Regions from separate parts of the Priestia sp. GS2 genome, predicted to be linked through region 1. Evidence: a T-box and tRNA genes for the amino acid it is inferred to sense, from the RefSeq annotation. Region 1 holds a T-box; the other regions hold tRNA genes.

Region 1 (9,558 bases):
ACGTGATTCAGTCGAACGAAGTTTTTGACGAATACCTCTCAGCTGTTCGCTAGCACCATCTAGAACTGTTCCATTTTCATCGATACTCATCTTAACTGCTTGCTCTACTTCTGGGAGCGATATTAACTTTTCAATATGTTCTTGAATAATTGGAATTTGAACGTCTTCGTCTTCCGCTAACTGTTCAATAAATTGTCTTAATTGTCTCGCTGCATAAATTGTACCTGCAATATCTAAAAGCTCATTTGGACTTAATGTTCCTCCAATTTCAGCTCGTTTTACGCTTTGTCTCACATCCGAAATTCCTCCCAAAGGGGCATGTCCACGAAGCCTTAGAACCGTTGTTGCTTCATCTGTAGCATCCTGCCATTTTAACACCTGTTCATAGTCTGTAGATGGAACAAGCTGTTCTACTTTTTCTCTTCCTAGAGATGAGGCAACTTTTGTAGCTAGCTGTTCTTTTACTTTATTAAATTCAAGCACTTGAAAGATCCTTGGTTGCAAAATAAATTCCTCCTGATAATTATTACTCTTTATGGCGATTTAAAAATATCTTTAACTCATCTAAATTATACGTATTCAATACTGTTTCAGGCTTTAACCATCCCTTTACGCCAGTTGATACACCAACCTTCATGTCTTCTAACATCTCAAGGTTGTGAGCATCTGTATTAATAGCGATTTTCACCCCTGCTTCTTGTGCTTTTTTAATATGTTCTGCTGCTAAATCTAAGCGATTCGGGTTTGCATTTAACTCAAGCGCAGTATTGGTTTCTTTAGCAAGTGAGATTAACAAATCAATGTCCACATCATATCCTTCTCTTCGACCAATTAAGCGGCCGGTTGGATGTGCAATTAAATCTACATGTTGATTTGTTAATGCATTTTTCAAACGCATCATAATTTCTTCACGTGATTGTGAAAAGCTTGAATGGATAGACGCAATGACAAAGTCCATTTCCGCTAATAAATCGTCTTCATAATCAAGCGTCCCATCTGGTAAAATGTCCATTTCAATTCCTGCTAGAATTGTAAAATCAGTATATTTTTCATTTAACCTCTTTACTTCTTCTCGTTGCTTGCGAATACGTTCTGGTGTTAATCCATTAGCTACTTTTAAATACTGTGAGTGATCGGTAATAGCCATATATTCATAGCCTTTTGCTCGACACGCTTCAGCCATTTCTTCAAGCGAGTAACCTCCATCACTCCAAGTTGAGTGCATATGTAAGTCACCTTTAATATCCTCATGCTTTAAGAGCTCTTGGTTCTTTATAAACACATCTACTTCACGTCCATCTTCTCTCACCTCGGGTGGAATGAATGCTAGTCCAAAATGGTGATAGAACGCTTCTTCTGTTTCAAATGTTTGAAGTTCACCTGTTTCTACGTTTTCCACACCGTACTCACTAATCTTCTCACCGTTTTCTTTGGCTAATTGACGCATGCGAACATTATGATCTTTAGAACCCGTGAAATGATGAAGCGTTGTAACAAAAGCTTCATCTTGGACAAGACGGAAGTCAACAGATACATCATAATCATAGCCTAGCGTAACAGAAACTTTTGTATCTCCATTTGAAATGACATCTTTAACAAGTGGTAATGATACAAGCTGTTCTCGAACAGCTGCTGGGTTTTCCGTTGAAATGATAAAATCCAAATCTTTTACCGTTTCTTTCATTCGTCTAATACTTCCAGCTTGTGAATATCGAATAATATCTGTCATCGCTTCTAGTTGGCCTAGAATTTCTTCAGCAATTGGCAGCATGAATGCAAGTGGTAAACGCTCTGGTCTTTTTCCATATTCCGCGATTGCAGCTAAAATCTTTTCTTCCGTTTTCTTACCAAAGCCGGCTAATCCCTGCACTTTTTCATTACGGCAAGCTTCTTCTAATGAAATGATGTCCACAATGTCTAGCTCTTTATATAACTTCGCAATCTTTTTCCCACCTAATCCAGGAAGTTTCAAAAGTGGCACTAGTCCTTCGGGAACCTCTGTTTTCAAGTCGTCTAATACGGATGACTGACCTGTCTCTCTAAACTCTTCAATTACCGTCGCCGTACCTTTTCCAATTCCTTGTAGAGCTGTTACGTCTCCAATGTCGCTTAGGCTACGCTCATCGCTTTCAAGAGCTGCAGCAGCTTTACGAAAAGCAGAAATTTTAAATGGATTATCCCCTTTTAACTCCATATATATAGCAATAGTCTCCAAAAGTTTAATAACATCTTTTTTATTCATTATTCAACCTCGATTCAAGATTTATATGTATGAGTACCGTCTATCTTTATCTTTACTATTTTGACACTAAAAAGCTTTATTTACGTTTAGTCCTTCTTCATTATTGTAAAACAAAAAAAGAGGATTTCAAAAGTATTATGCCACTTCTGAGCAATCCTCTCCACTGTCTATTTAAATTAATTACTTATACCATACCGTATTCTGTCCACAAATCTTGAATAACAGATGATAGATAAGGTGTATTTTCTACAATATTTGTAGCAATTGCCGACTGCTGAATCGCCATTTGTACGTCATTTACAGGAAGAACAGCTCCAAGATATAGTAAAATGAATACAAGAACGTAAACCTCTACAAATCCTAATGCTCCTCCTCCCCATCTATTCAACTGACGTAAAATTGGAAGGTCCGTTAAAGCAGTTAGTACAGAACCAACCATACGTAAAACAAGACGGGTTACAAAGAACAAAATCGCAAAGGCAATCATGCGGTAAAACGCATCTTCAAGAAACGCAGGATCTAGTACAAATGAAGCAACGCTTTGCTGCTGCATATTTGGAAACGGAATTAACAAACGTAGTCGAGGTGCTAAATCTGCGCTAAAAATATAGGCCACAATAAACGCTACGGCAAAACTCACAAGATGAACAATTTGTAGTATCAGCCCGCGTTTTAATCCAGTAACAAATCCCAACAGCAGCAGGATAACTAAAATAATGTCTAACATTAGAAGTCTCATTCCTCTTTCCGATGAAGTTTTTTTTCTAACATTTCATATTCTTCTTTGAGCTTTACATACTCATTTACAATATTGACCGCAGTTAGAACAGCTAGTTTATTAATGTCTAAATACGGATTCTTTTTGCTAATCTCCCTCATTTTATCATCAACGATAGAAGCCACTAGTCGAATATGACTAGTACTTTCTGTTCCAACAATTTTATAGGGTTGGCCATATATATCAACTGTCGCACGTGTTTTATCTTGTCCTGACACGAGAAAGTCCTCCGTTCCACGAAAAATCCTAATCAATATCATATCATGAAGAAGACTGCAATGGAAACATATCAATATTTACGTTATTATAAAAAATAGACGTTTATTTGTAAAATAAGTTGACTTACCAGCTTATTGACAAAGAAAGGTGGAGACATATGTCACACGCTGTTTTAACACTGTCATCTGATGACATCTTCAAAATGAAAGCATTTTACACCCCGCATTTACAGGCTAAAGTGCCTGCTGGTGCATTATTTACTGCAAAAACAGGAAGTTGCTCAATCACTGCTTATAGATCTGGAAAAGTCCTTTTTCAAGGAAAAGATGCAGAGATAGAAGCTGAGAAGTGGGGCAAGACAACCGCGCCGACAAAAAAGAAAGTCTCTAAAGCCAATACAACTTTACCTCCAAATTTTAGTGAGCTGTCAGTAATTGGTTCTGATGAGGTAGGTACTGGTGATTACTTCGGTCCAATGACCGTTGTTGCTGCATACGTAAAAAAAGAACAAATTCCATTGTTAAAAGAGCTCGGCGTTCGCGATTCAAAAGATTTAACCGATCAAAAAATCATCTCACTTGCTCAGCAATTAATAAAAATTATCCCATACAGCTTGCTCGTTCTACATAATGAAAAGTACAATACTTTCCAAGAACGCGGGATGACTCAAGGAAAAATGAAAGCACTTCTTCATAATAAAGTCATTTTAAATGTGCTGAATAAGCTTAGTCCTGAAAAGCCAGACGCGATTTTAATTGATCAATTTGTTGAAAAAAATACTTACTACAAGCACATTGCTAACGAGAAAGCAATTGCTAATGAAAACGTATATTTTAGTACAAAAGGCGAAGGCGTACATTTGGCAGTAGCTGCTGCTTCTATTATTGCAAGGTATGCATTTTTAAAACAGATGGATAAGCTTTCGGAAACGGTCGGTATGACCATTCCTCGTGGCGCAGGCAAACAGGTGGATATCGCAGCTGCCTCCATTATTAAAAAGCACGGAGTCAAAGGTTTACACTCCATTGCTAAAACTCACTTCGCAAATACGGAAAAAGCTTTAGCTTTAGTCAAAAAATAAGGAAGCGCCCAAGGGCGCTTCCTTATTTTTTATGAACGTAAACTCGCTTTAAACTGTCCTTCGACCACTTTCAATACATTAGCATGAGCTGCTGATACTTCTTCATCCGTAAGCGTGCGCTCTGGATCTAGATAACGTAAAGAGAAAGCGACAGATTTTTTGCCTTCTTCCATTCTTTCACCATCATATAAGTCAAACACTGCAACTTCTTTCAATAGTTCTCCACCAGCTTCATAAATCGCTGTTTGAAGTTCTCCTGCTAATACTTCCGTATCCACAACAAGAGCAATATCTCTTGTAATTGATGGGAAGCGAGGAATTGCAGAATAGCGAACTTCTTCTATTTTCGCTGCAAAGATTGCTTTTAGGTTTAGTTCAAATACATATGTTTCGCGAAGACCATATTGTTTTTGTGTGACTGGGTGTAGCTGACCAACGTACCCAACTTCTTGACCGTTTAATACAACTGCTGCTGTACGGCCAGGGTGCATGCCCTCTTGGTGTGTAGGTTGATATCCAACTTGATTATTAAGACCTAATGTTGATAATAACCCTTCCACAACACCTTTGACCACATAGAAATCAGCTGCTTTCTTTTCGCCTTGCCAGCTGTGAGAATGCCATAAGCCTGTAATTGCACCCGCTACTCTCTCTTCTTCTGTTGGTAGCTTACCTTCTTCTGTGCCTAAGAACACAGAACCTGTTTCATATAACGCAATTGAATCCGTTTGACGGGCGTTATTATGTTTCACAGCTTCAAGTAAGTGTGGTACTAAGCTTTGACGAAGAACGCTACGGTCTTCACTCATTGGCATTGCTAGGCGAACTGTTAATGCAGTATTTAATGCAAACTGTGTTGCTTTATCCGCACTTGTTAATGAATATGTTGTTGTTTGAGCTAACCCAGCCCCTTCTAAGAAACGGCGTACTTTACGACGCTTTAGCTGATAATCTGATAAACGACCTGGCGTTGCTACAGTCACAGGAAGAGTTGTTGGCAGATGATCGTATCCATACATACGAGCTACTTCTTCCACGATATCTTCTTCAATTGTAATATCACCGCGACGCGTTGGAACGGTTACAATGATAGTATCCTCTTCCACTTTGCTTTCAAACTGAAGGCGATTCATGATTTCTTGAACTTCGTCCATTTCTAATTCTGTACCAAGAACGTGGTTAATACGCTCAAGCGCTACAGATACTACAGCAGGCTCAATTGTCATTTCATCAAATTCAACTGTTCCTGAAATAATTTCCCCACCAGCATACGCAGCCATTAGTTCAGCAGCACGATCAGCTGCTACGCGCGTACGGCTTGGGTCGATTCCTTTTTCAAAACGTGCACTTGCTTCACTGCGCAAACCGTGTTCTTTAGAAGTCTGGCGCACAGATAATCCGCGGAAGTAAGCAGATTCAATTAACACATTGACCGTGTCATCTTGCACTTCAGAATTCGCGCCTCCCATTACACCAGCCAAGGCAATTGGATCTTTGCCATTTGTAATAACAAGCTGATTTCCTTTCAGTACGCGTTTTTGATCATCAAGAGTTACAATTTCTTCACCTTCTTTTGCACGACGAACAACAACTTCTTTTGAGCCAAGACGATCATAATCAAACGCATGAAGTGGTTGGCCGTATTCAAGTAAAATGTAGTTTGTAATATCAACTACGTTATTATGTGGTCGAATGCCAGCTGCCATCAAGCGCGTTTGCATCCACAGTGGTGATGGCGCAATCTTAACATTTTTTACAACACGTGCTACGTATAGCGGATTATCCTCTTTTGCTTCTACTGCAACTGAAATGTAATCAGATGCTTTTTCTTCCGATTCTTGAAGCTCCACCTTTGGATATTTCACTTCGCGATTTAAGATTGCTGCTACTTCATGAGCTACGCCTAGCATACTTAAACAGTCTGAGCGATTTGGCGTTAATCCAAGCTCTAATACTTCATCATACAAGTTCAATGCCTCTAAAGCATCTGCTCCAACTTCAGCATCATTTGGGAATACGAAGATTCCTTCTTGATAGTCTTTTGCGACAAGCTTGCTTTCAATTCCAAGCTCTTGAAGAGAACAAATCATGCCGTTTGATTCTTCACCGCGAAGCTTAGCGCGTTTAATTTTAAAATTACCTGGTAATACGGCGCCCACTTTAGCTACGGCTACCTTTTGACCTTGTGCTACGTTTGGAGCACCACAAATGATTTGAACCGTTTCATCCCCAAGGTTAACTTGACAACGGCTTAACTTATCTGCGTTTGGATGTTGTTCACGTTCTACGACATGACCGATAACAACACCACTTATCCCTTTATTTAATTTTTCTACACCTTCAACTTCAATTCCACTTTTTGTGACTTTATCAGCAAGCTCTTCTGCTTTTACTCCTGATAAATCTACATATTCTTGCAACCAACGATATGATACAAACATGTTAGTCCCTCCTTTATACTTGTTTGAATTGATTTAAGAAACGAGCATCATTTGTATAGAAATGACGAATATCATCAACGCCGTGCTTTAACATAGCGATACGTTCTACACCGATTCCAAATGCAAAGCCGCGATATTTCTTCGAATCATAGCCGGCCATTTCAAGTACATTTGGGTGTACCATACCAGCACCTAAAATTTCAATCCACCCTGTTTGCTTACAAACGTTGCAGCCTTTCCCTCCACATTTAGCACACGATACATCTACTTCAACAGATGGTTCAGTAAATGGGAAAAAGCTTGGACGCAGACGAATTTCACGCTCAGCCCCGAACATTTTTTTCACAAACACTTCAAGTGTTCCTTTTAAGTCACTCATGCGAATATTTTCATCTACCACTAAACCTTCAATTTGCATAAATTGATGGGAATGCGTAGCGTCATCATCATCGCGACGATATACTTTACCAGGACAAATGATTTTAATTGGACTTTTTTCTTCATTTCCATTCATTACGCGCGCTTGTACAGTTGATGTATGAGTACGCAATAACGTTTCTTCGGTAATGTAGAACGTATCCTGCATATCACGAGCAGGGTGACCTTTTGGTAAATTTAACGCTTCGAAGTTGTAGTAATCTTGCTCTACTTCAGGCCCTTCAGCTACTTCATAGCCCATGCCTAGGAATAAATCTTCAACCTCTTCAATTACGCTTGTTAACGGATGATGCGTACCCACTTTAACTGGTCGGCCAGGCAGTGTTACATCAATTGTTTCTGAAGCTAGCTTGCGGTTAATTTCCTCTGCTTCTAGCGCTACCTGCTTTTCTTCAATCTTTGAAGCAATTGCTTCACGTACTTCATTTGCCAGTGCCCCCATTACAGGACGCTCTTCAGCAGATAATTTCCCCATTCCGCGAAGTACTTCTGTAATTGGTCCTTTTTTTCCTAAATAAGCTACACGTACATCATTCAATGCTTTTAAATCTTTTGAGTCATTAACTTTAACAATGGCTTCTTGTTGCAGCTCTTGTAAACGCTCTTTCATTGAATAATCCTCCTTTTGTTTTAAAAAATTGCAAATAAAAAAACCTCTCCCCAAAAAGGGACGAGGTTTAATCGCGTTACCACCCTTGTTAACCATACAAAAGCATGGTTCACTTCATTAACGTTAACGGAATATCCGGAACACCTTTACATCAAAAATGATGGTCCAAGTGTCAACTCAAGAGGTGAATTCACTTATCACGCTTATAAAAATGCTTTCAGTCACGGCATTTTCTCCCTGAATAACGTTACATAAGCTACTGCTCTCTATCACTGCTTTTCGCATATTTAGCTATTGTATTATTATAGTGAAAACGGCTAGCCGTTGCAACTACATTCCACGTAAATAGTACATTAAAATTGCTGATGCAATTGCTACATTTAAGGATTCACTCTTTCCAAAGATCGGTATATATAAGTTCTGGTCCGTTTCACTCAGCACCGTTGAGCTTACACCGTTCCCTTCGTTACCAACAATCAGAGCAAAAGCTTCTGGCTTTTCAACTTCTGTATACACCGAAGCATTTTGTAAGGATGTACCATACACGTTAATTCCAAGTTCCTTTATCTCTTTAATCGCACTAATTAAATCTTTCTTAATAACAGGCAAGTTGAAAATTGCACCTTGAGTCGAACGGATGACTTTACTATTATAAACATCTACACAGCCTTCTCCAATAATGACCGCATCGATTCCAGCCGCTTCGGCTGTCCGAATAATAGTTCCTACATTACCTGGATCTTGGACGGCATCTAACAGTACTAATCGACGCGCTGTCTGTATAACTGATGATGACTGGTTCTGGTAACATACTGCGGCAATTCCCTGGGGGGTTTCCGTATCAGCAATTGCTTTAATAACAGCAGACGTCACCACAATAATCTCAATCGTATCAACATTCCAATGCGATGGAATATCAACGTTATCAGCAACAATGAGATGCTTAATCATTTCTCTTTGGTTCAAGGCTTCTTCCACAAGATGAAAACCTTCCACCAAAAACAATCCTTGATTATCACGTTCTTTTTTTGTGTGTAATTTTTTCCATAGTTTAACCTGTGGGTTCTTCACGGAATCAATGCGCTTCACCAAACATAACTCCTCTATTTATCAATTTCAGTTACGATACATAAATTGAATGTGACATACACAAACTATTTTTGATTTTACTATCTATAGTTGAGGTGATCACGATGGATCTTAATTTACGAAATGCTATTATATCAAATGTTTCAGGTAATTCTCAAGAAGAGCTTGAAGCAACGATTATGGATGCTATTAAAAGCGGTGAAGAAAAAATGCTTCCGGGTCTAGGGGTGCTTTTCGAAGTACTATGGGAAAACTCACCTAAAAGTGAAAAAGAAGAAATTTTAACAACCCTTGAAAATAGCTTAAAGTAAGTATAAAAGGTGCACTCAAACTGAGTGCACCTTTTGTTTTATTCAAACGTAATTTTATTAACCGTTTCACGATCAAGTTTTTTAATCACTTCTGTAATTAACTTCACAGCATTTTCATAATCGTCGCGATGTAACATTGCAGCGTGTGAATGAATATAGCGAGTAGCAATTGTAATAGATAGTGCAGGTACTCCGTTAGCTGAAATATGAATAGCGCCTGAATCAGTACCACCGCCTGATATCGCATCAAATTGGTATGGAATGTTCATTTCATCAGCTACGTCTGTTACAAAGTCACGTAGACCTTTATGAGAAACCATCGATGCATCATATAAAATGATTTGCGGAC
Region 2 (9,558 bases), 3.1 Mb from region 1:
AAGATTCTTTCTACAATGACGTCTTCAATTCTGCCGCCATATTCTTCTTCTAATCTCATTGTATTTAAAGGTGATAAGTTGCCTTCAACTCGAATGCCGTACTCTTCATAGAAGTCTCGACGCAGATGATGTGGAATTAAATGAAGCGGATCTTCATGCATTGGGCATCCTTTGATGGCATAAACAGCTCCACGATCCGTTAACGAATACGCTTCTAACCCTCTTTTTAGCATTGTAACAAGCGTTGATTTCCCGCCACTAACTGGCCCCATAAGTAATAAAATACGCTTCCGGACATCTAACCGTTTCGCTGCAGGATGGAAGTACTCTTCAACCAGCCTTTCAAGCGATTCTTCTAGACCAAACATTTGTTCACTGAAAAATTTATATTGCTTTTTCCCATTGACATCTTCAATTCCTGCATCTTTAATCATATTGTAGACCCTTGAATGCGCTGGCTGAGCAATTAAAGGCTCATCTTTAATTAGTTTTAAATATTCTTCAAATGTACCTTCCCATTTAAGTCGATTCTCTGCTTCACGGTATTTTTCAATTTTCTTTAATATATCCATTAAAGGACCTCCCCTACTAGTTCTGGTGCTAGTGAACAAGATTAATACAATCTATGCAGTAAAATGTTTGAACATGCTTTTTAAATTAAGAAATTCAGAATTTTGTCTACATTAAAGATTCACAGTATCCCGTGAATTAGCTATAATAATTAGTAGGAGCATGAAAGAAAAATAAAGGAGGCTCTATCGATGAGGTTACTATTAGTTTTAGGTGTATCACTTGCTTTTTTATCAGCAATTTTTACGGCTGGTTACAATGACAAGCCTGGAGTAAAGCGCAAATAGAATTAACCTACATAGAACAGTCATCCTTGTAAAAAAAGAAATCCCCTTAATCAAGGGGATTTTCTCTTAATAAGTCGCCATATTCTTGTTGTCGTAGTGCTTCATAAATTAAAATAGCTGCCGTATTTGATAAATTTAAAGAACGAACGTTTTTCGTCATTGGCAAACGCAAACATCTATCCATATTCGCTTCAATAATTTCATCAGGTAAGCCACTTGTTTCGCGCCCAAACACAAAGAAGTGATCGTTTTCCACATTGCTATAGTCAAATGATGAATGCGGCTTCTTTCCGAATTTGGTAATGAAGTAAAATGCTGCTTCTGGATACTTTTCAAAAATTTCTTCTAGCGAATCATGATAGACAACCTCAACATAATCCCAATAATCTAAGCCTGCGCGCTTTAACATTTTATCATCCGTAGAGAAGCCTAGTGGACGAACTAAATGTAAAGTTGTGTTCGTTGCTGCACAAGTTCTCGCAATATTACCAGTGTTAGCTGGAATTTCTGGTTGATATAAAACAACATGTAGTCCCAAAATAGTCACCTCTAAATACAAATCTATTCATCATTATACCATTAACTTTTCAAAACAAAAGAGCTATTTATTGATCGGTAATGTGGAAGAAAGCATACTTTATATTTGGCGTATAGGCCGTCGAATCCTCATAAGCCCAATAGCGCATGCGGCTATTATACGTATTAGCATTAACTAAAGGCATCCCGTCCGCATCCTTTGCCACCACAATTGTCGTGTGGTTCCACCTGCCATCGCCTTCAAAATCATAGCAAATGACATCTCCCATTGCTAGCTCTTTAACTGAGCTTTTTTTAATGGCCCGCAGTCCTTGTTTTGAGCTTTGAAGATAACTATGCATCGAATGTGCCACTGCCCAGCTATAGCTCCAATTATCTTTACTAAGCCACCAGCCTTTGCTTCGATTATGTTGCCCCCTCATTGGTGCTTTTCCTGCTCGTAAACACTGAGAGATATAATTCGTACAGTTTACCTCAAAGTATTTATAAGCTGGATTAGGCGTATTCCAATATGTTTCTGCATACTGTACTGCTGCTAGACGATTATAATATCCATTTCGATTAGCTACCTCTTCCTTATCATCAATAATGAATTCTAAATCATCTATTTCATCTATATGAATAGGAAGCAATTTATCATGAATAAGCGTATCTTTATAAAATAATGCGCATCGCTCTTCTACGTCTTCTTCTACATAAAATAAATCATCTTGCTTACATAGAAATCGTTTGTGTACGTGATACGTAACAGTTGTTTCCTCGTTTTCGTTCTGAACATTATGAATAGCTCCTTTAACCGTACACTTCACAACTTCTACTTTTCTTTTTCTCAGTAAAGACTGCTTAAGCTCGTATTCATGTTCAATAAAAGGCTTAAAGTCCTCGCTGATTACTTGATTCACGTAGCCGTTTGCTTTGGCTTTCATCAATGTATATAGAACATTTTTCTTTGCTAGCATCTGTTCACCACTTTTCTCTGCTTTTACTATACGCTATGATGAACAGCTTACCTTTTAACACAACAATTTCAACTTCTATGACTTTACTAAAAGGGCAATGCCTTTTTCAAATTCTTGCTTTGCTTCTTCATCTGACTCTTTTTCTTTTAATTGTTCCAGCAGAGGCAACACTTCGTCGTTGCCAATTTTCCCTAATGCCCAAGCTGCTGTTCCTCTTATTACAGGGCGCACATCTTCTTTCATTACTTTAATCAAATCAGGTATAGCCGTTTCATCTTTAAAATGAGCAAGTGCGATAATTGCATTACGTTGAATTGGTTTTTTTCCACGCCAAGAGCCTGATACATGACCATATTTTTCTTTAAACTCACGATTGCTCATTGTTAACAATGGCTTTAATTTCGGCTTTGCGATTTCAGGATCTGGTTCCATTTCGGGATGAAAGTGAAAGTCTTTTCCTTTATTTTCAGGACATACCGTTTGACACGTATCACAACCGTATAGGCGATTGCCAATTTTGTCTCGAAATTCATCTGCCAAAAAACCTTTTGTTTGAGTTAAAAAAGCAATACAGCGCTGAGAGTTAAGCTGTCCTCCTGTGACTAATGCACCTGTTGGACATACCTCAACACATTTATTACAAGTACCACACTGATCTTCAATTGGCTGATCTGGTTCAAATGGTATATTCGTAACAATTTCACCTAAATAGACGTATGAACCAAACTCGGGCGTAATAATCGCGCAATTCTTTCCACTCCAGCCTATCCCAGCTCGCTCAGCAACGGCACGGTCAGATAGCTCGCCCGTGTCCACCATAGATTTCACTTCAACTCCTTGAACCTTTTCTTTTAAGAATGACTCAAGTTTTTGGAGCCTATCTCGTAAAATGGTATGATAATCTTGTCCCCAAGAAGCACGACAAAAAATGCCTCTTCGGTCTTCTTTTGTACTTCTTGGTGCACCAGGCATTTTAGAAGGATATGCAAGAGCAATGGCAATGATTGACTTCGCTTTTGGAACCAGGAGCGTTGGATTCGTACGTTTCTCAATATCAGGTTCTTCAAACCCTGAAGCGTAGCCTAATTCTTGTTGTTTTAATAAGCGATCTTTTAACGTCTCAAATGTTGACGCACTAGCAAAACCAATTTTATCAATACCTATCTCTTTACTATAGGCAATTACTTCTTTTTTTAACTGTTGAAAATCCATTTATGCTATTCTCCTTTTAAAATTCAATGCGTAGAATTGCTTTTATTATCATTTTCACTGGAACAATTCTACTCTATACATAACTTACAAATGAAAAGGTGGTATTTTATATGAACGTTATTATTTCATCAGAAATCAAAGAAAAAAATAATGATATTAAACTAGGTATTATTCAATATCAAAATATTGAAGTAAGCGAAGCTCCACAAATGTTAAAAGGCAGATTACGACTCTTTCAAGAATCAATTTATTTTGATTTACAAGATAAAGCCATCACTTCTTTTGAAGGAATTAAAGAATGGAGAAGCGTGTTTAAGGAGTTTGGAACGGACCCAAGCAAATATCGTCCCTCAATTGAAGCATTATTTCGTCGAATTCAAAAACAAACGTACTTGCCGACCATTAATTCAGCTGTAGACTTAAATAACTTCTTTTCTCTTCAATACGAAGTACCTTTAGGCATTTACGATAAAAGCTGTTTAAAAGGAAACATTTCGTTACGTCTTGGGAATGAAGATGAAAGCTATCGTGCAATTAATGGTCGAGAAGTATCTCTGCATAATAAAATTGTATTATCAGATGAAAAAGGTCCATTCGGAAGTCCTTATGTGGACTCCAATCGAGCTCCCGTTTCTGAACAGACGTCTGAAGCACTTCAAATCATCTTCTTAAAACCTTCTCTATCCAATGAAAGCTCTTTAAAACTAACTGATTCTCTGAGCACTATGTTTACACAAATTCATGGTGGAGAAGCTTCCTATTCGCTTATCAACTAATCACAAAGACGTTTATCTATAGTAGATAAACGTCTTTTTTCATTCACTATAACCTTAAAAATATAAAAAACGCAACACCTTGTTTTTGGTAAACAAGATACTGCGTTGTGATCACAATATGTATGGAGCGGGTGATGAGAATCGAACTCACGACATCAGCTTGGAAGGCTGAGGTTTTACCATTAAACTACACCCGCAGATAAAGTTGTATTATCTCTTAACAACATTAATTATAATACCTTTCGACATGAATTGCAACCCTTCTATTAAATTTATGTGAAGATATTAACGAACTATTAATTTTCTATAAAAAATGTGCTTTGCAAGCCATCTTGCAAAGCACATTTCTTAGCTATATTGATAATCTCTTAAAGCTTTTAAAACTGAAATTTCTTCTAATATCTGTTCACCTACATTTGTTTCTTTTACCATTTTTCTTTCTAACTCTTTATCAACCAGTCGCTTAACGGATAGTACATCAGCTTCGTCCAATAAGATATCTTTTTTAGAGTTAAAGTGCTTATGAGCAACTAACTGCATGCCGTAAGAATTAGACAATAACGTATATCCTGCAATTCCAGTTTGTGATTGATATGCTTTTGAAAATCCACCATCAATGACAATCATTCTGCCATTTGCTTTAACAGGATTTTCACCCTCTATTTCTTTCACAGGCGTGTGACCATTAATAATATGACCATGGTCTGGATTTAACCCAAAATCAGCTAATATTCGACGACACATATCCTCTTTTTCACGAAGGTAATAATATGGATTTTTCTTTTCTTTATGCGTTGCTTTCTCTTTAATAAAATAGCGCTCAAACGTCGTCATCGCTCGTTTTCCAAATAACGATGAATATTCACCTGTCCATAAATACCAAACCATATCAGTTGCTAAATCATCCGTCTGATCCGGATGGGCGAAAGCAGAGCGTAAATATTGCTCAAACACATCTAACAGCTGACGACCAGAATAAGACTTGCCTTCAATCGTCATCTTTTCCATATTTCCTTCTTCATCTAAAGGAATACACCCATGGATAAGTAAGTTACCGTTATATTTTAGATAAAGATTTCCTTTATTCATAAGAAAGTTCATATGTCTTGCTAGCTTTTCAGAATGTTGAACTGAAAACAATAATTTCTCAATAACCTGCTCCTCTTCCTCTAAGAGTTCTTGTGGATTTTCAGAGTTCACAGTTGCAAAACATCCGTTTTCAATAGGATACGTTTTATCTCCAAGTGTAATTTCATTTGTTTCATAGTTAACTTTTTCAAGCAATAGTCGCTCTGACATATTAAAATACGGGCGTCTTTTAATAATTGGCATTTCAAGTTTAAACTGAATCATTGCGATAGCCTGATGAATTTTTGTAATCTGTAAACGCTCATGTTCAGATAGTTGCGAACCTACATTTTCTTTTGGGCGGAAAGCAGGATTATCATCATAATATTTTTCTGCTAAGTTTAGAAGCGGTCGTAAGTTAATACCATACGCATCTTCAATAATATTTAAGTTATTGTAACGTGCACAAATACGAACAATATTGGCTAAGCATACTTTCGAACCTGCAAAAGCTCCAATCCAAAGAACGTCATGGTTTCCCCACTGAATATCGACAGAATGATAGTTAATAAGAGTTTCCATGATTTTATCAGGCTCGGGACCACGATCATAAATATCTCCAACGACATGCAAATGATCGACAACCAAACGCTGAATTGTATAGGCCAGTCCCGAGATAAGTTTATCAGCTTGTCCTAACGAAATGATTTGCTGCACAATTTTATGATAATAATGCTCTTTATTCGTGAATTCATCTGTTTTATATAAAAGCTCTTCAATGATATAAGCAAACTGCTCCGGTAGGGCTTTACGTACCTTTGAACGTGTATACTTCGATGATGCATACAACACTAAATCAAGCATGCGATTAATCATTGTCGTATACCAATCACGTAGCTCTTGCTTGCGAGTAAAGTTTGCCTTGATAATCTTCAGCTTCTCTTCTGGATAGTAAACAAGCGTCGCAAATTCATTGATTTCTTGTTGAGATAAAGTATCCTTAAATAAATCTTTAATCTTTTCTTTTACGTTTCCTGACCCATTTCGTAATACGTGCTGAAAGGCCTGATACTCGCCGTGTAAATCACTTACAAAGTGCTCTGTTCCTTTTGGTAAATTAAGAATTGCTTCTAGATTAATAATTTCCGTGACAACTTTCTCTTCCGTATCGTACTTCTTAGCCAGTAAATCTAAATAATTTACGTTCAAAACTATGTATCCCCTTTCACACTAACTTATCACCTCAGCAGCGAAATATGCTTACTGCATGAGTCTTTAATCTTTAGTACTTATTGTACACCTCTTCAGACTCGACTTCTAGAGAGATGAATTACATTTTGTTAACTAATTTACAAATTTTATTTAACCTGCCATAACATTTAAGCGGTTGAGTAAATAAAGAAAACAAAAAAGACTTCAACAGAGATGTTGAAGTCTTGACTTTATTACCGTTTATGTAAAAACTAATACCAGTGGTCGGGGTCGAACCGACACTCCCGAAGGAACACGATTTTGAGTCGTGCGCGTCTGCCAATTCCGCCACACTGGCAAAATAAAAAAAGGCAGAAATAATATAAATGGTGCCGAGGGCCGGACTTGAACCGGCACGGTAGTCACCTACCGCAGGATTTTAAGTCCTGTGTGTCTGCCAATTCCACCACCCCGGCAGGACTTATTGTGAATAATGGAGGCGGCAACCGGATTTGAACCGGTGATAAAGGTTTTGCAGACCTCTGCCTTACCACTTGGCTATGCCGCCACTTTATTCAAAATATGGAGCGGAAGACGAGGTTCGAACTCGCGACCCCCACCTTGGCAAGGTGGTGTTCTACCACTGAACTACTTCCGCATATTATATGGCTGGGCTAGCTGGATTCGAACCAACGCATGACGGAGTCAAAGTCCGTTGCCTTACCGCTTGGCTATAGCCCAATAAAAATGGGGCGACTGATGGGAATCGAACCCACGAATGTCGGAACCACAATCCGATGCGTTAACCACTTCGCCACAATCGCCGTGTTAATTGGCAGGGGTAGTAGGAATCGAACCCACACTGACGGTTTTGGAGACCGTAGTTCTACCTTTAAACTATACCCCTATAAGATGGTGGAGGGGGGCAGATTCGAACTGCCGAACCCGAAGGAGCGGATTTACAGTCCGCCGCGTTTAGCCACTTCGCTACCCCTCCAGAAAAACATGGTGCCGGCAAGAGGACTTGAACCCCCAACCTACTGATTACAAGTCAGTTGCTCTACCAGTTGAGCTACACCGGCATGTTTTCATAAGATGGTGGCTCGGGACGGAATCGAACCGCCGACACAAGGATTTTCAGTCCTTTGCTCTACCAACTGAGCTACCGAGCCTTCTTATAATGGCGGTCCCGACGGGAATCGAACCCGCGATCTCCTGCGTGACAGGCAGGCATGTTAACCGCTACACCACGGGACCACTTTGGTTGCGGGGACAGGATTTGAACCTGCGACCTTCGGGTTATGAGCCCGACGAGCTACCAGACTGCTCCACCCCGCGATGATAAGAATGTAAATGGTGGAGGATGACGGGATCGAACCGCCGACCCCCTGCTTGTAAGGCAGGTGCTCTCCCAGCTGAGCTAATCCTCCAACTATGTATAAGAATAATGGTGACCCGTACGGGATTCGAACCCGTGTTACCGCCGTGAAAGGGCGGTGTCTTAACCACTTGACCAACGGGCCATTTAATAAGTAAATGGCGGAGAGCAAGGGATTTGAACCCTTGAGACAGCGTTAACCGCCTACACGATTTCCAATCGTGCTCCTTCGGCCACTCGGACAGCTCTCCAAATGGCTCCACAGGTAGGACTCGAACCTACGACCGATCGGTTAACAGCCGATTGCTCTACCACTGAGCTACTGTGGAATCTTATAAAGCCTGGCAACGTCCTACTCTCACAGGGACAAAGTCCCAACTACCATCGGCGCTAGAGAACTTAACTTCCGTGTTCGGCATGGGAACGGGTGTGACCTCTCTGCTATCGCCACCAGACATATTATATTATACAACATTTTCGAAAGAAATCAAGACTTTTTTGAGTTTTTATTCTTTCAAAACTAGATAACATTTTGCTGAGTACTAAGTTTACTGTCTAGCTACGGCTCCTAATTGTTCGGTCGTTTCACTTCTGTTATTGAAACCAAAAAGCGGTTTCCCTATCAGAAGCTCCAACGCCTTTCACAATTGAACAGTCGCCTTCGCTTTTCTAATTTGGTTAAGTCCTCGATCGATTAGTATCAGTCAGCTACACACGTCGCCGTGCTTCCACCTCTGACCTATCAACCTGATCATCTTTCAGGGATCTTACTAGCTTGCGCTATGGGAAATCTCATCTTGAGGGGGGCTTCATGCTTAGATGCTTTCAGCACTTATCCCGTCCACACATAGCTACCCAGCGATGCCTTTGGCAAGACAACTGGTACACCAGCGGTGTGTCCATCCCGGTCCTCTCGTACTAAGGACAGCTCCTCTCAAATTTCCTACGCCCACGACGGATAGGGACCGAACTGTCTCACGACGTTCTGAACCCAGCTCGCGTACCGCTTTAATGGGCGAACAGCCCAACCCTTGGGACCGACTACAGCCCCAGGATGCGATGAGCCGACATCGAGGTGCCAAACCTCCCCGTCGATGTGGACTCTTGGGGGAGATAAGCCTGTTATCCCCGGGGTAGCTTTTATCCGTTGAGCGATGGCCCTTCCATGCGGAACCACCGGATCACTAAGCCCGACTTTCGTCCCTGCTCGACTTGTAGGTCTCGCAGTCAAGCTCCCTTGTGCCTTTACACTCTACGAATGATTTCCAACCATTCTGAGGGAACCTTTGGGCGCCTCCGTTACTCTTTAGGAGGCGACCGCCCCAGTCAAACTGCCCACCTGACACTGTCTCCCAGCCCGATCAGGGCTGCGGGTTAGAATTTCAATACAACCAGGGTAGTATCCCACCGACGCCTCCACCGAAGCTAGCGCTCCGGCTTCTCAGGCTCCTACCTATCCTGTACAAGCTGTACCAAAATTCAATATCAGGCTACAGTAAAGCTCCACGGGGTCTTTCCGTCCTGTCGCGGGTAACCTGCATCTTCACAGGTACTATAATTTCACCGAGTCTCTCGTTGAG
Region 3 (9,558 bases), 160 kb from region 1:
AATTGGTCTTTAAAATTGTTATCTTGAGCATAAGGCTCCAACTGTTTTAATGCGTAAGGATTTTTCACCCAGTCATCACCGATAGTTTCATTGAGAAGCATTGATAATTCTGGATTCGCCTTTAACAGCCATCGTCTATGAGTAATACCGTTTGTTTTATTAATAAACTTCTGTGGATAGAAATCAAAGAAGTTTTTCATTTCTCGCTTTTTTAAAATGTCGGTGTGTATTTTTGCCACGCCGTTTACTTTATGACTTCCTACAATCGCTAAATGAGCCATCTTCACCATATCATGCGCGATAATGGCCATATCCTCAATTCTTTTCCATTGGTAAGGATATTTTTTCCACAACTCTTCACAAAAGCGCTGATTAATTTCTTCCACAATCATATAAATACGAGGGAGAAGCGGTTTAAACAAGTGAATTGGCCATTTTTCTAAAGCTTCAGATAACGTCGTATGGTTGGTGTATGAAATGGTCTGTGTAGTAATATGCCACGCATCATCCCAACTAAGATTTTCCTCATCCAAGAGAATGCGCATCAATTCTGGAATAGCTAATACAGGATGGGTGTCATTGATATGAATCGCTACCTTTTCATGTAGATTGGCAAGCGTCCCGTACACAATACGATGGGAACGAATAATACTTTGCAAACTAGCGGATACGAGAAAATATTGCTGCTTCAATCTTAAAATTTTACCATCTTCATGGGTGTCATCTGGATACAAAAATTCGGATACTGCTTCTGTTTCTCTCTTATACTGCATTACGTCTTTATGTACTGGAAATGAAGCAGGTTCTGCGTTCCAAAGTCGAAGCGTATTCACCGTAGTCGTATCATAGCCTACTACCGGAATGTCATACGGCACAGCTAAAATAGACTCTCCATTAATATGTCGAAATGCTAGTTTGCCATTATCATTGTAATATTCAACTTCTCCCCAGAAGTTTACTTCAATAGATTGATCAACTTTTCTCACTTCCCAAGAGTTACCGTGACGAAGCCACTGTTCAGGCAATTCTACTTGAAAACCATCCACAATTTTCTGATCGAATAACCCATGTTTATATCGAATTCCACATCCATGCCCTGGTAAATTTAAAGAAGCTAAAGAATCTAAAAAACAAGCAGCTAAACGGCCTAACCCACCATTTCCTAACCCAGCATCTGCCTCAATTTCCTCAATCTCTTCTAGTGAAATATTTAAATCTTTTAACCCTTCTTCAACTACTTCTTTTATTCCAAGGTTAAGTAAATTTTGTCCTAATAGCCTGCCTAATAAAAATTCAATCGAGAGATAATACACTTGTTTTGAATGATTTGACCTCTGAGCCTCATTAGTAGCAATCCAATCACTACTAATATACTCTCTGACCATATTTCCTAACGTATGGTATTGATCTTGTACCGTCGATTCTTTGAAGCTTTTCCCATAAGTCATTTCTAACTTTTTTAAAAATACTTTTTGAAAGCTTTCTTTATTAGAGAACAAGCTTATCACCCTTTCAAGATGAAATAGATGTTAAGTTCGCATATAGTTGATTATATTTAAATGCCGACTGCGCCCAGCTATAATCTTGACTCATAGCATCTCGCATTAATTTCTCCCATACGTCCTTATCATTGTAAAAGGAAATTGCCCTTTCAATTGTGTAAAGCATATCGTGAGCGTTATAATTTGCAAAAGTAAATCCATTTCCTTCGTGAGTAGACTCATTATACGAAAGGACCGTATCATTTAGCCCACCTGTTTCCCTGACGATTGGGATTGCACCGTAGCGCAACGCAATCAATTGACCTAATCCGCATGGCTCAAACTTTGAAGGCATTAAAAATAAATCTGATCCCGCATACACTTTATGGGCTAGGGCTTCATTGAAACCAATGATTGCTTTTACCTGATTGGGATACTGAGATTCCATGTCTTTGAAAAATGATTCAAATTCTTCTTCACCTGTCCCGAGTATAACAACTTGCGCACCTAAACGAGTTATTTCATGAAAAACATGCTTTACAAGATCTAACCCTTTTTGTTTTGTTAACCGCGTTACCATTGATACAAGTGGGACATTATTTTTCACATCTAATCCAAGGTATGCTTGTAAATCTTCTTTATTCTTATTCTTACCTGCTAAATCTTGTGCTGAATAGTTAAATGCAATTAACTCATCCACTTCTGGATTATAAGCCTGATCATCAATACCATTTACAATCCCTATCAAATCCTGGTCTCTTTGTCTTAGCAATCCATCTAACTTTTCACCATAATAAGGCATTTGAATTTCATTTCGATAAGTTGGGCTCACTGTTGTAATTTTATCCGCAGAGACAAGACCGCCTTTCATAAAATTTAAATTGCCATAAAACTCTAATTGATTAGACGTAAAGTGATAATCATTTAAGTTTAGTAGCTCATATAAATTTTGCTTTGGAAAGACCCCCTGAAACTGTAGGTTATGAATAGTGAATACCGTTTCAATATGGTCATACATATTATATTGCGCTCTTAATAAAAAAGGAATCATGGCTGTATGCCAGTCATGACAATGAATGATATCCGGCTCATTTACTAAAGTTGGAATAGCTTCTAGTACTGCTTTAGAGAAAAAGGCAAAGCGTTCTGCATCATCATAATGACCGTACAGACTATCTCTTTTAAAATAGTATTCATTATCAATAAAAATGTACTGAGTACCATTCATTTCTAGCGTATAAATCCCACAATATTGTCTTCTCCATCCAACTTGTACATAGATGACTTTTTCTAAAGTCATCTGCTCACTGTACTGTTCAGGAATTAAGCTATACTTGGGCATAATTACAGATACGTTGGTGCCCAGCTGCTTCAATTCCTTAGGCAAAGCACCAGCTACATCCGCTAATCCTCCTGTTTTAATAAACGGTACACATTCTGACACTGCAAATAATACATTCACGAATTCATCAACGCTCCTTGAACTGTTCCTTTTGCTAATACTCTTGGTAGATTAGGTTCACCATTCAACTCTTCATGACTACCTATTTTTACATCTTTATCTAAAACAACATAGTTTAATACGCTATTTTCAAGAATAGCTCCTTTTTGCATCACAATACTATTTTTAACAACTGCGCCTTTTCCTATCTTTACACCTCGGAAAATAATACTGTTTTCAACATGCCCTTCAATAACACATCCGTTAGCAATCATTGAATTTTTCACTACAGCTGTTTTTGCATAGCGCGTTGGAGGTTCATCTTTTGTTTTTGTATAAACTGGACGAGTTCTTAGAAATAGCTGCTTCCACGTGTCTGGAGATAAAATATCCATACTAGCTTTATAATATGCTTCTAGCGAATCCACTTGAGAAAGGTATCCATTATGCTCATACGTAATCACTTTGGATGACTCTGAAAGATAGTGCACAAGCTCTGTAATCGTATCAAAATCTTGGGTTTCATTTTGTAGGATATCGAGTAACGTTTTTTTATTAATAATGTATATGTTTAGAGGAGTATTACCACTCACTACTGACGTTACAACTGCACCTTGAGCTACATGACGCTTTAATACTTGACTGAAATCAATGGTACAAATGGTATAGCTATTTGCAATAATAACGTAATCTTGTTTACTTCGAAGGAAATAATCAATATGATAGCGGAATTGAGCAATTAGCGATGGGTCTTCTAATTTTAAATCGTTTTTTACAGGTGGAAAGATGAATAGTCCATCTCTTTTTCGGTCTAGATCCCACTCTTTTCCTGAACCAATATGATCAGTAAGAGCACGATAGCGGTCCTTTGGAAATATAGCCACGCTTTGGACGCCAGAATTCACCATATTCGACAGCATAAAATCAATTAAGCGGTAGCGTCCTGCAAATGGAACAGCCGCAATTGAACGATAAAAAGTTAATGGTTGTAAAGAGCTCATAGTTGTGCAAGCATCAATAATGCCTAGCATTTGATTATTCAATGTAGTTCATCCTCTCTGTTAATTAAATGCATTATGAAATTGATTCTAAAAGTTCATTAGTCACTAAAATGACTTCTTCTTTTCCCTGTGTTGGCTTAATAATAGTTCCATCTGGAATGATTACATCTGACGGAATAATAGCATTTTCAATATATACGTTTACTCCCACTTTAGCCGATGGCATCACAACGCTTCGTTTGACCTCTGAACCGCTGCCAATTTGTACTCCTGGAAACAACACAGAGCGTTCAATACTACCTTCAACAACGCAGCCCTCATTTACTAACGATTCCACTACGCATGCTGTTGGAGCAATATACTGAGGAGGTTGACTAGGATTTACTGAATATACTTTCCATGAAGAATCAAATAAATTGAGCTCATCACTTTCGTCTAATAAGTCCATATTCGCTTCCCACAAGCTTTTAACTGTACCAACATCTTTCCAATACCCTGTAAATGGATATGCTATTAAGCGCTTCTTCTCTTCTAACAATAGAGGAATGACATCTTTCCCAAAGTCATGACTAGAATAAGGATTACGTGCATCCATTTCTAGATATTCTTTAAGAATATTCCATTTAAAAATATAAATACCCATAGAAGCTAGATTATTCTTTGGATGCTGTGGCTTTTCATCGAATTCCTCAACTTCTAAAGCTTCGTTTGTATTTAAGATTCCAAATCTACTTGCTTCATCCCAAGGAACTTCAATCACTGAGATAGATACATCTGCCTCTTTTTCAATATGGTAATCTAGCATACTTTCATAATTCATTTTGTAAATATGGTCTCCGGATAAAATTAACACATACTCAGGTTCATACTGACATAGGTAGTTTAAGTTTTCATAAATTGCACTAGCAGTTCCTTTGTACCACTTTACCCCTGATGACTCTGAATAAGGAGGTAATACCGTAACGCCTCCGTCTCTCCTATCCAAGTCCCAAGCGCTTCCAATACCAATATAAGAATGTAAAAGTAAAGGCTGGTACTGTGTTAAGATTCCAACTGTTTCAATCCCAGAGTTGGAGCAATTGCTTAATGCAAAATCAATAATTCGATATTTTCCACCAAATGGGACAGCTGGCTTTGCTAAATTTTTTGTAAGTGAACTTAATCGACTACCTTTTCCTCCTGCCAATAACATCGCTACGCACTTCTTTTTTAACATTTTTTTTTCTCTCCCCCCGTTTTTTCTTTGTTCTCATGATGCTAATCCCAAAGGGTGGTACATCCATTTCAATATGAAACGGTAGACCGTGAAACCCTTCCTCAACTACTTTTAAAGGTTTTGAGTTAACAACTCCAGAACCTCCAAAATCAACATGATCACTATTGATGACCTCAACATATTCTGTGTTTAGAGGAACACCTACTTTATATGCATGATATGGAACATCTGAGAAGTTACATACCACTACAAGCTTATCCTGACTATTTGTTGATGTTCGAATAAACGAAAAGATTTTTTGATCTCGATTATTCACATCAATCCAAGAGAAACCTTCTTCTTTATGATCTAATTCATAAAGTGGCTTACTTCTTTTATAAATTTTAAGTAACTCTTTAAAATAACTATTTAAATTTTGGTGCATGTCAAAGTCATATAGCTGCCAATCTAAATCACTTGCGTCTTTCCACTCATCGAATTGACCAAATTCTCCACCCATAAATAGTAGTTTCTTGCCCGGATGAGCAATAAAATAGCCGTATAATAATCGCAGCTGAGCAAATTTTCGCCAATAGTCTCCAGGCATTTTATTTAACATTGATTTTTTCCCATGAACGACTTCATCATGAGAGAATGGTAAAATGAAATTTTCATTAAAGGCATACATTAAAGAGAAAGTCATCTTTTCATGAAGGTTCGCTCTTTGATGAGTGTCTGCTTCCATATAGGTTAAGACATCGTTCATCCAGCCCATATTCCATTTGTAATTAAAACCTAGCCCACCATCATATGTAGGAGCTGTAACTAGTGGCCAATCTGTTGAATCTTCAGCCATCATTAAAATAGTTGAATCATAGGCAAAAACCGCTTCATTGAGCTTTCTTAAGAATTGAACAGCATATTGATTTTCAACCAATTCATGCGAATTCGGCCAATACAACATATTGGCAACAGCATCGACCCTAAAGCCATCAACGTGAAAATACTCTAGCCAAAACAATGCATTCGATATTAAGAAACTTTGCACTTCTGGCTTACCTAAATCAAAATTAGCCGTGCCCCATGTATAGTTTTCACGGTCTAATTCGTTCTTGTATTCATACGTGGGTGAACCATCAAACATATATAACCCATGCGCATCTTTACAAAAATGGCCGGGAACCCAATCTAAAAGAACGCCTATGCTGCTTTGATGACATTGATCAATAAAATACATTAAGTCGTGTGGTGAACCGTATCGACTTGTTGCAGAAAAATAGCCAGTCCCTTGGTATCCCCACGATTTATCGAGCGGATGCTCAACGAGCGGTAATAGTTCGATATGGGTAAAACCTTGTTCTAGTACATAAGGAATTAATTCTTCAGCTAGTTCACGGTACGTATATAGTTCACCATCTTCGTGAATCTTCCACGAACCCGCGTGTAGCTCATAAATGCACATAGGCTTTTCATAAACAGCGTGTTGCTTCTTTTTACGCTTCCAATACTGATCACCCCACTTGTATCCTTCTAAAGAATAAATTTTAGAAGCAGTGTTAGGCCTTACTTCGCTATGAAAAGCATATGGATCCGCTTTTAATATTTTGGTTCCATTATGAGTTGTAATTTCGTATTTATAAATCATATTCTCTTCAAGATTTGGAATAAATATTGTCCATATCCCTTGAGAGTTTAATCTCTCTAACGGATGATTTAAACCGTCCCATTCATTAAAATCACCCACAATGCTTACCGCAGAAGCATTAGGAGCCCAAACAGAAAATCGTACTCCCTCTATGCCGTTTAGTGTTAACTTATGTGCCCCAAAGAGCTTATAACTATGAAACAAATTTCCTTCATGATAAAGATGGATGTCAAAATCAGTAGGTTGAACAATCGAATTCAAAAATACCCCTCCTTGATAACAATTAACCTAGTAAATAAACTCCTCTTTTTTATTTCCATTATTTACTATACCCTCTTTTCTAACGACTAACCTAGTAAATAAACCTTTCTTCTTTCATTTCTATTATCTAATTTACATTCCATAAAGCATCTATTTTTTCCTTCTTTTCTGAATATTTTTATGAAAATAAAAAAACCATCTATTTACTAGATGATTTTCAAACAAATAAAAAAGGTTTGCATAAATGCAAACCTTCTCAGATATGACCCGTACGGGATTCGAACCCGTGTTACCGCCGTGAAAGGGCGGTGTCTTAACCACTTGACCAACGGGCCAGTATTAAAATCGACTGGCGGAGAAGGAGGGATTTGAACCCTCGCGCCGCTTACGCGACCTACACCCTTAGCAGGGGCGCCTCTTCAGCCTCTTGAGTACTTCCCCAATATAATGGCTCCACAGGTAGGACTCGAACCTACGACCGATCGGTTAACAGCCGATTGCTCTACCACTGAGCTACTGTGGAATAATAAATGGTGGGCCTAAGTGGACTCGAACCACCGACCTCACGCTTATCAGGCGTGCGCTCTAACCAGCTGAGCTATAGGCCCATTATGGAGCGGGTGATGAGAATCGAACTCACGACATCAGCTTGGAAGGCTGAGGTTTTACCATTAAACTACACCCGCTTAATTATATGGGGCGACTGATGGGAATCGAACCCACGAATGTCGGAACCACAATCCGATGCGTTAACCACTTCGCCACAATCGCCATATAGATGGTGGCTCGGGACGGAATCGAACCGCCGACACAAGGATTTTCAGTCCTTTGCTCTACCAACTGAGCTACCGAGCCTTTTTATAATGGCGGTCCCGACGGGAATCGAACCCGCGATCTCCTGCGTGACAGGCAGGCATGTTAACCGCTACACCACGGGACCATTTGGTTGCGGGGACAGGATTGAACCTGCGACCTTCGGGTTATGAGCCGACGAGCTACCAGACTGCTCCACCCCGCGATAATTTGATAATAATATAATGGCGGAGGAAGAGGGATTCGAACCCCCGCGGGCTTTAACACCCCTGTCGGTTTTCAAGACCGATCCCTTCAGCCGGACTTAAAAAATTCCTCCGTATATTATATATGGTAGCGGCGGAGAGGGGATCGAACCCCCGACCTCACGGGTATGAACCGTACGCTTTTAGCCAGCTGAGCTACACCGCCATATTATCAGAAATGTATTTGAAGTTGGTGGAGCCTAGCGGGATCGAACCGCTGACCTCCTGCGTGCAAGGCAGGCGCTCTCCCAGCTGAGCTAAGGCCCCATAAATGGTCGGGAAGACAGGATTGAACCTGCGACCCCTTGGTCCCAAACCAAGTGCTCTACCAAGCTGAGCTACTTCCCGTTTATGGCGCGCCCGAGAGGAGTCGAACCCCTAACCTTTTGATCCGTAGTCAAACGCTCTATCCAATTGAGCTACGGGCGCTTATTAAAATGGTGCCGAGGGCCGGCGACTTGAACCGGCACGGTAGTCACCTACCGCAGGATTTTAAGTCCTGTGTGTCTGCCAATTCCACCACCCCGGCAGGACTTATTTGTGGAGCGGAAGACGAGGTTCGAACTCGCGACCCCCACCTTGGCAAGGTGGTGTTCTACCACTGAACTACTTCCGCGCATTATGAAATTAAATGGTGCGGGTGAAGGGACTTGAACCCCCACGTCGTAAAGACACTAGATCCTAAGTCTAGCGCGTCTGCCAATTCCGCCACACCCTCGCATGTGTGTGTATTTAAAATGGTGAGCCATGAAGGACTCGAACCTTCGACCCTCTGATTAAAAGTCAGATGCTCTACCAACTGAGCTAATGGCTCGAAAGTGGTGCCGGCAAGAGGACTTGAACCCCCAACCTACTGATTACAAGTCAGTTGCTCTACCAGTTGAGCTACACCGGCAACATATTCATGGTGGAGGATGACGGGATCGAACCGCCGACCCCCTGCTTGTAAGGCAGGTGCTCTCCCAGCTGAGCTAATCCTCCATTATATAACAGCCTGGCAACGTCCTACTCTCACAGGGACAAAGTCCCAACTACCATCGGCGCTAGAGAACTTAACTTCCGTGTTCGGCATGGGAACGGGTGTGACCTCTCTGCTATCGCCACCAGACATATTATATTATACAACATTTTCGAAATAAATCAAGACTTTTTTTTATTTTTATTCTTTCAAAACTAGATAACAATTTGCTGAGTACTTTTTTACTGTCTCAACTACGGCTCCAACGCCTTTCACAATTGAACAGTCGCCTTCGCTTTTCTAATTTGGTTAAGTCCTCCTCGATTTAGTATCAGTCAGCTACACACGTCACCGTGCTTCCACCTCTGACCTATCAACCTGATCATCTTTCAGGGATCTTACTAGCTTGCGCTATGGGAAATCTCATCTTGAGGGGGGCTTCATGCTTAGATGCTTTCAGCACTTATCCCGTCCACACATAGCTACCCAGCGATGCCTTGGCAAGACAACTGGTACAC

Evidence for each region. The T-box of region 1 lies ahead of pheS (phenylalanine--tRNA ligase subunit alpha). A T-box ahead of a tRNA ligase gene usually reads a tRNA of that ligase, here a tRNA-Phe.
Region 2: it has a tRNA-Phe gene. The T-box ahead of pheS (phenylalanine--tRNA ligase subunit alpha) is inferred to sense a tRNA for this amino acid. The anticodon was not compared.
Region 3: it has a tRNA-Phe gene. The T-box ahead of pheS (phenylalanine--tRNA ligase subunit alpha) is inferred to sense a tRNA for this amino acid. The anticodon was not compared.

Annotation. Positions count from the first base shown of each region.
Region 1 covers NZ_JAZGJX010000001.1:200,473-210,030, reverse strand. Annotated here, with positions in the region: gene V2145_RS01090 (endonuclease MutS2) at 1-504, opposite strand, end outside; gene polX (DNA polymerase/3'-5' exonuclease PolX) at 527-2,242, opposite strand; gene V2145_RS01080 (CvpA family protein) at 2,427-2,969, opposite strand; gene zapA (cell division protein ZapA) at 2,978-3,238, opposite strand; gene rnhC (ribonuclease HIII) at 3,397-4,320, shown strand; gene pheT (phenylalanine--tRNA ligase subunit beta) at 4,350-6,761, opposite strand; gene pheS (phenylalanine--tRNA ligase subunit alpha) at 6,775-7,809, opposite strand; T-box leader at 7,863-8,091, opposite strand; gene V2145_RS01055 (TrmH family RNA methyltransferase) at 8,140-8,898, opposite strand; gene sspI (small acid-soluble spore protein SspI) at 9,003-9,209, shown strand; gene V2145_RS01045 (M42 family metallopeptidase) at 9,248-9,558, opposite strand, start outside.
Region 2 covers NZ_JAZGJX010000001.1:3,264,737-3,274,294, forward strand. Annotated here, with positions in the region: gene V2145_RS16515 (PrkA family serine protein kinase) at 1-572, opposite strand, end outside; gene trmL (tRNA (uridine(34)/cytosine(34)/5-carboxymethylaminomethyluridine(34)-2'-O)-methyltransferase TrmL) at 904-1,404, opposite strand; gene V2145_RS16525 (amidase domain-containing protein) at 1,463-2,353, opposite strand; gene queG (tRNA epoxyqueuosine(34) reductase QueG) at 2,429-3,565, opposite strand; gene V2145_RS16535 (B3/B4 domain-containing protein) at 3,676-4,341, shown strand; tRNA gene V2145_RS16540 (tRNA-Gly) at 4,465-4,538, opposite strand; gene V2145_RS16545 (fructose-1,6-bisphosphatase) at 4,690-6,618, opposite strand; tRNA gene V2145_RS16550 (tRNA-Leu) at 6,877-6,958, opposite strand; tRNA gene V2145_RS16555 (tRNA-Leu) at 6,988-7,076, opposite strand; tRNA gene V2145_RS16560 (tRNA-Cys) at 7,095-7,168, opposite strand; tRNA gene V2145_RS16565 (tRNA-Gly) at 7,184-7,258, opposite strand; tRNA gene V2145_RS16570 (tRNA-Gln) at 7,267-7,341, opposite strand; tRNA gene V2145_RS16575 (tRNA-His) at 7,349-7,424, opposite strand; tRNA gene V2145_RS16580 (tRNA-Trp) at 7,434-7,507, opposite strand; tRNA gene V2145_RS16585 (tRNA-Tyr) at 7,514-7,597, opposite strand; tRNA gene V2145_RS16590 (tRNA-Thr) at 7,607-7,682, opposite strand; tRNA gene V2145_RS16595 (tRNA-Phe) at 7,697-7,772, opposite strand; tRNA gene V2145_RS16600 (tRNA-Asp) at 7,782-7,857, opposite strand; tRNA gene V2145_RS16605 (tRNA-Met) at 7,862-7,938, opposite strand; tRNA gene V2145_RS16610 (tRNA-Val) at 7,955-8,030, opposite strand; tRNA gene V2145_RS16615 (tRNA-Glu) at 8,049-8,123, opposite strand; tRNA gene V2145_RS16620 (tRNA-Ser) at 8,138-8,229, opposite strand; tRNA gene V2145_RS16625 (tRNA-Asn) at 8,233-8,307, opposite strand; rRNA gene rrf (5S ribosomal RNA) at 8,318-8,433, opposite strand; rRNA gene V2145_RS16635 (23S ribosomal RNA) at 8,653-9,558, opposite strand, start outside.
Region 3 covers NZ_JAZGJX010000001.1:41,608-51,165, reverse strand. Annotated here, with positions in the region: gene V2145_RS00310 (glycogen/starch/alpha-glucan phosphorylase) at 1-1,499, opposite strand, end outside; gene glgA (glycogen synthase GlgA) at 1,513-2,943, opposite strand; gene V2145_RS00300 (sugar phosphate nucleotidyltransferase) at 2,940-3,965, opposite strand; gene V2145_RS00295 (glucose-1-phosphate adenylyltransferase) at 3,997-5,139, opposite strand; gene glgB (1,4-alpha-glucan branching enzyme) at 5,090-7,024, opposite strand; tRNA gene V2145_RS00285 (tRNA-Glu) at 7,288-7,359, opposite strand; tRNA gene V2145_RS00280 (tRNA-Ser) at 7,375-7,465, opposite strand; tRNA gene V2145_RS00275 (tRNA-Asn) at 7,473-7,547, opposite strand; tRNA gene V2145_RS00270 (tRNA-Ile) at 7,556-7,632, opposite strand; tRNA gene V2145_RS00265 (tRNA-Gly) at 7,637-7,710, opposite strand; tRNA gene V2145_RS00260 (tRNA-His) at 7,720-7,795, opposite strand; tRNA gene V2145_RS00255 (tRNA-Phe) at 7,804-7,879, opposite strand; tRNA gene V2145_RS00250 (tRNA-Asp) at 7,889-7,964, opposite strand; tRNA gene V2145_RS00245 (tRNA-Met) at 7,968-8,042, opposite strand; tRNA gene V2145_RS00240 (tRNA-Ser) at 8,063-8,156, opposite strand; tRNA gene V2145_RS00235 (tRNA-Met) at 8,169-8,248, opposite strand; tRNA gene V2145_RS00230 (tRNA-Ala) at 8,274-8,349, opposite strand; tRNA gene V2145_RS00225 (tRNA-Pro) at 8,355-8,430, opposite strand; tRNA gene V2145_RS00220 (tRNA-Arg) at 8,435-8,511, opposite strand; tRNA gene V2145_RS00215 (tRNA-Leu) at 8,521-8,611, opposite strand; tRNA gene V2145_RS00210 (tRNA-Gly) at 8,624-8,698, opposite strand; tRNA gene V2145_RS00205 (tRNA-Leu) at 8,715-8,802, opposite strand; tRNA gene V2145_RS00200 (tRNA-Lys) at 8,821-8,896, opposite strand; tRNA gene V2145_RS00195 (tRNA-Thr) at 8,902-8,977, opposite strand; tRNA gene V2145_RS00190 (tRNA-Val) at 8,988-9,063, opposite strand; rRNA gene rrf (5S ribosomal RNA) at 9,075-9,190, opposite strand; rRNA gene V2145_RS00180 (23S ribosomal RNA) at 9,346-9,558, opposite strand, start outside.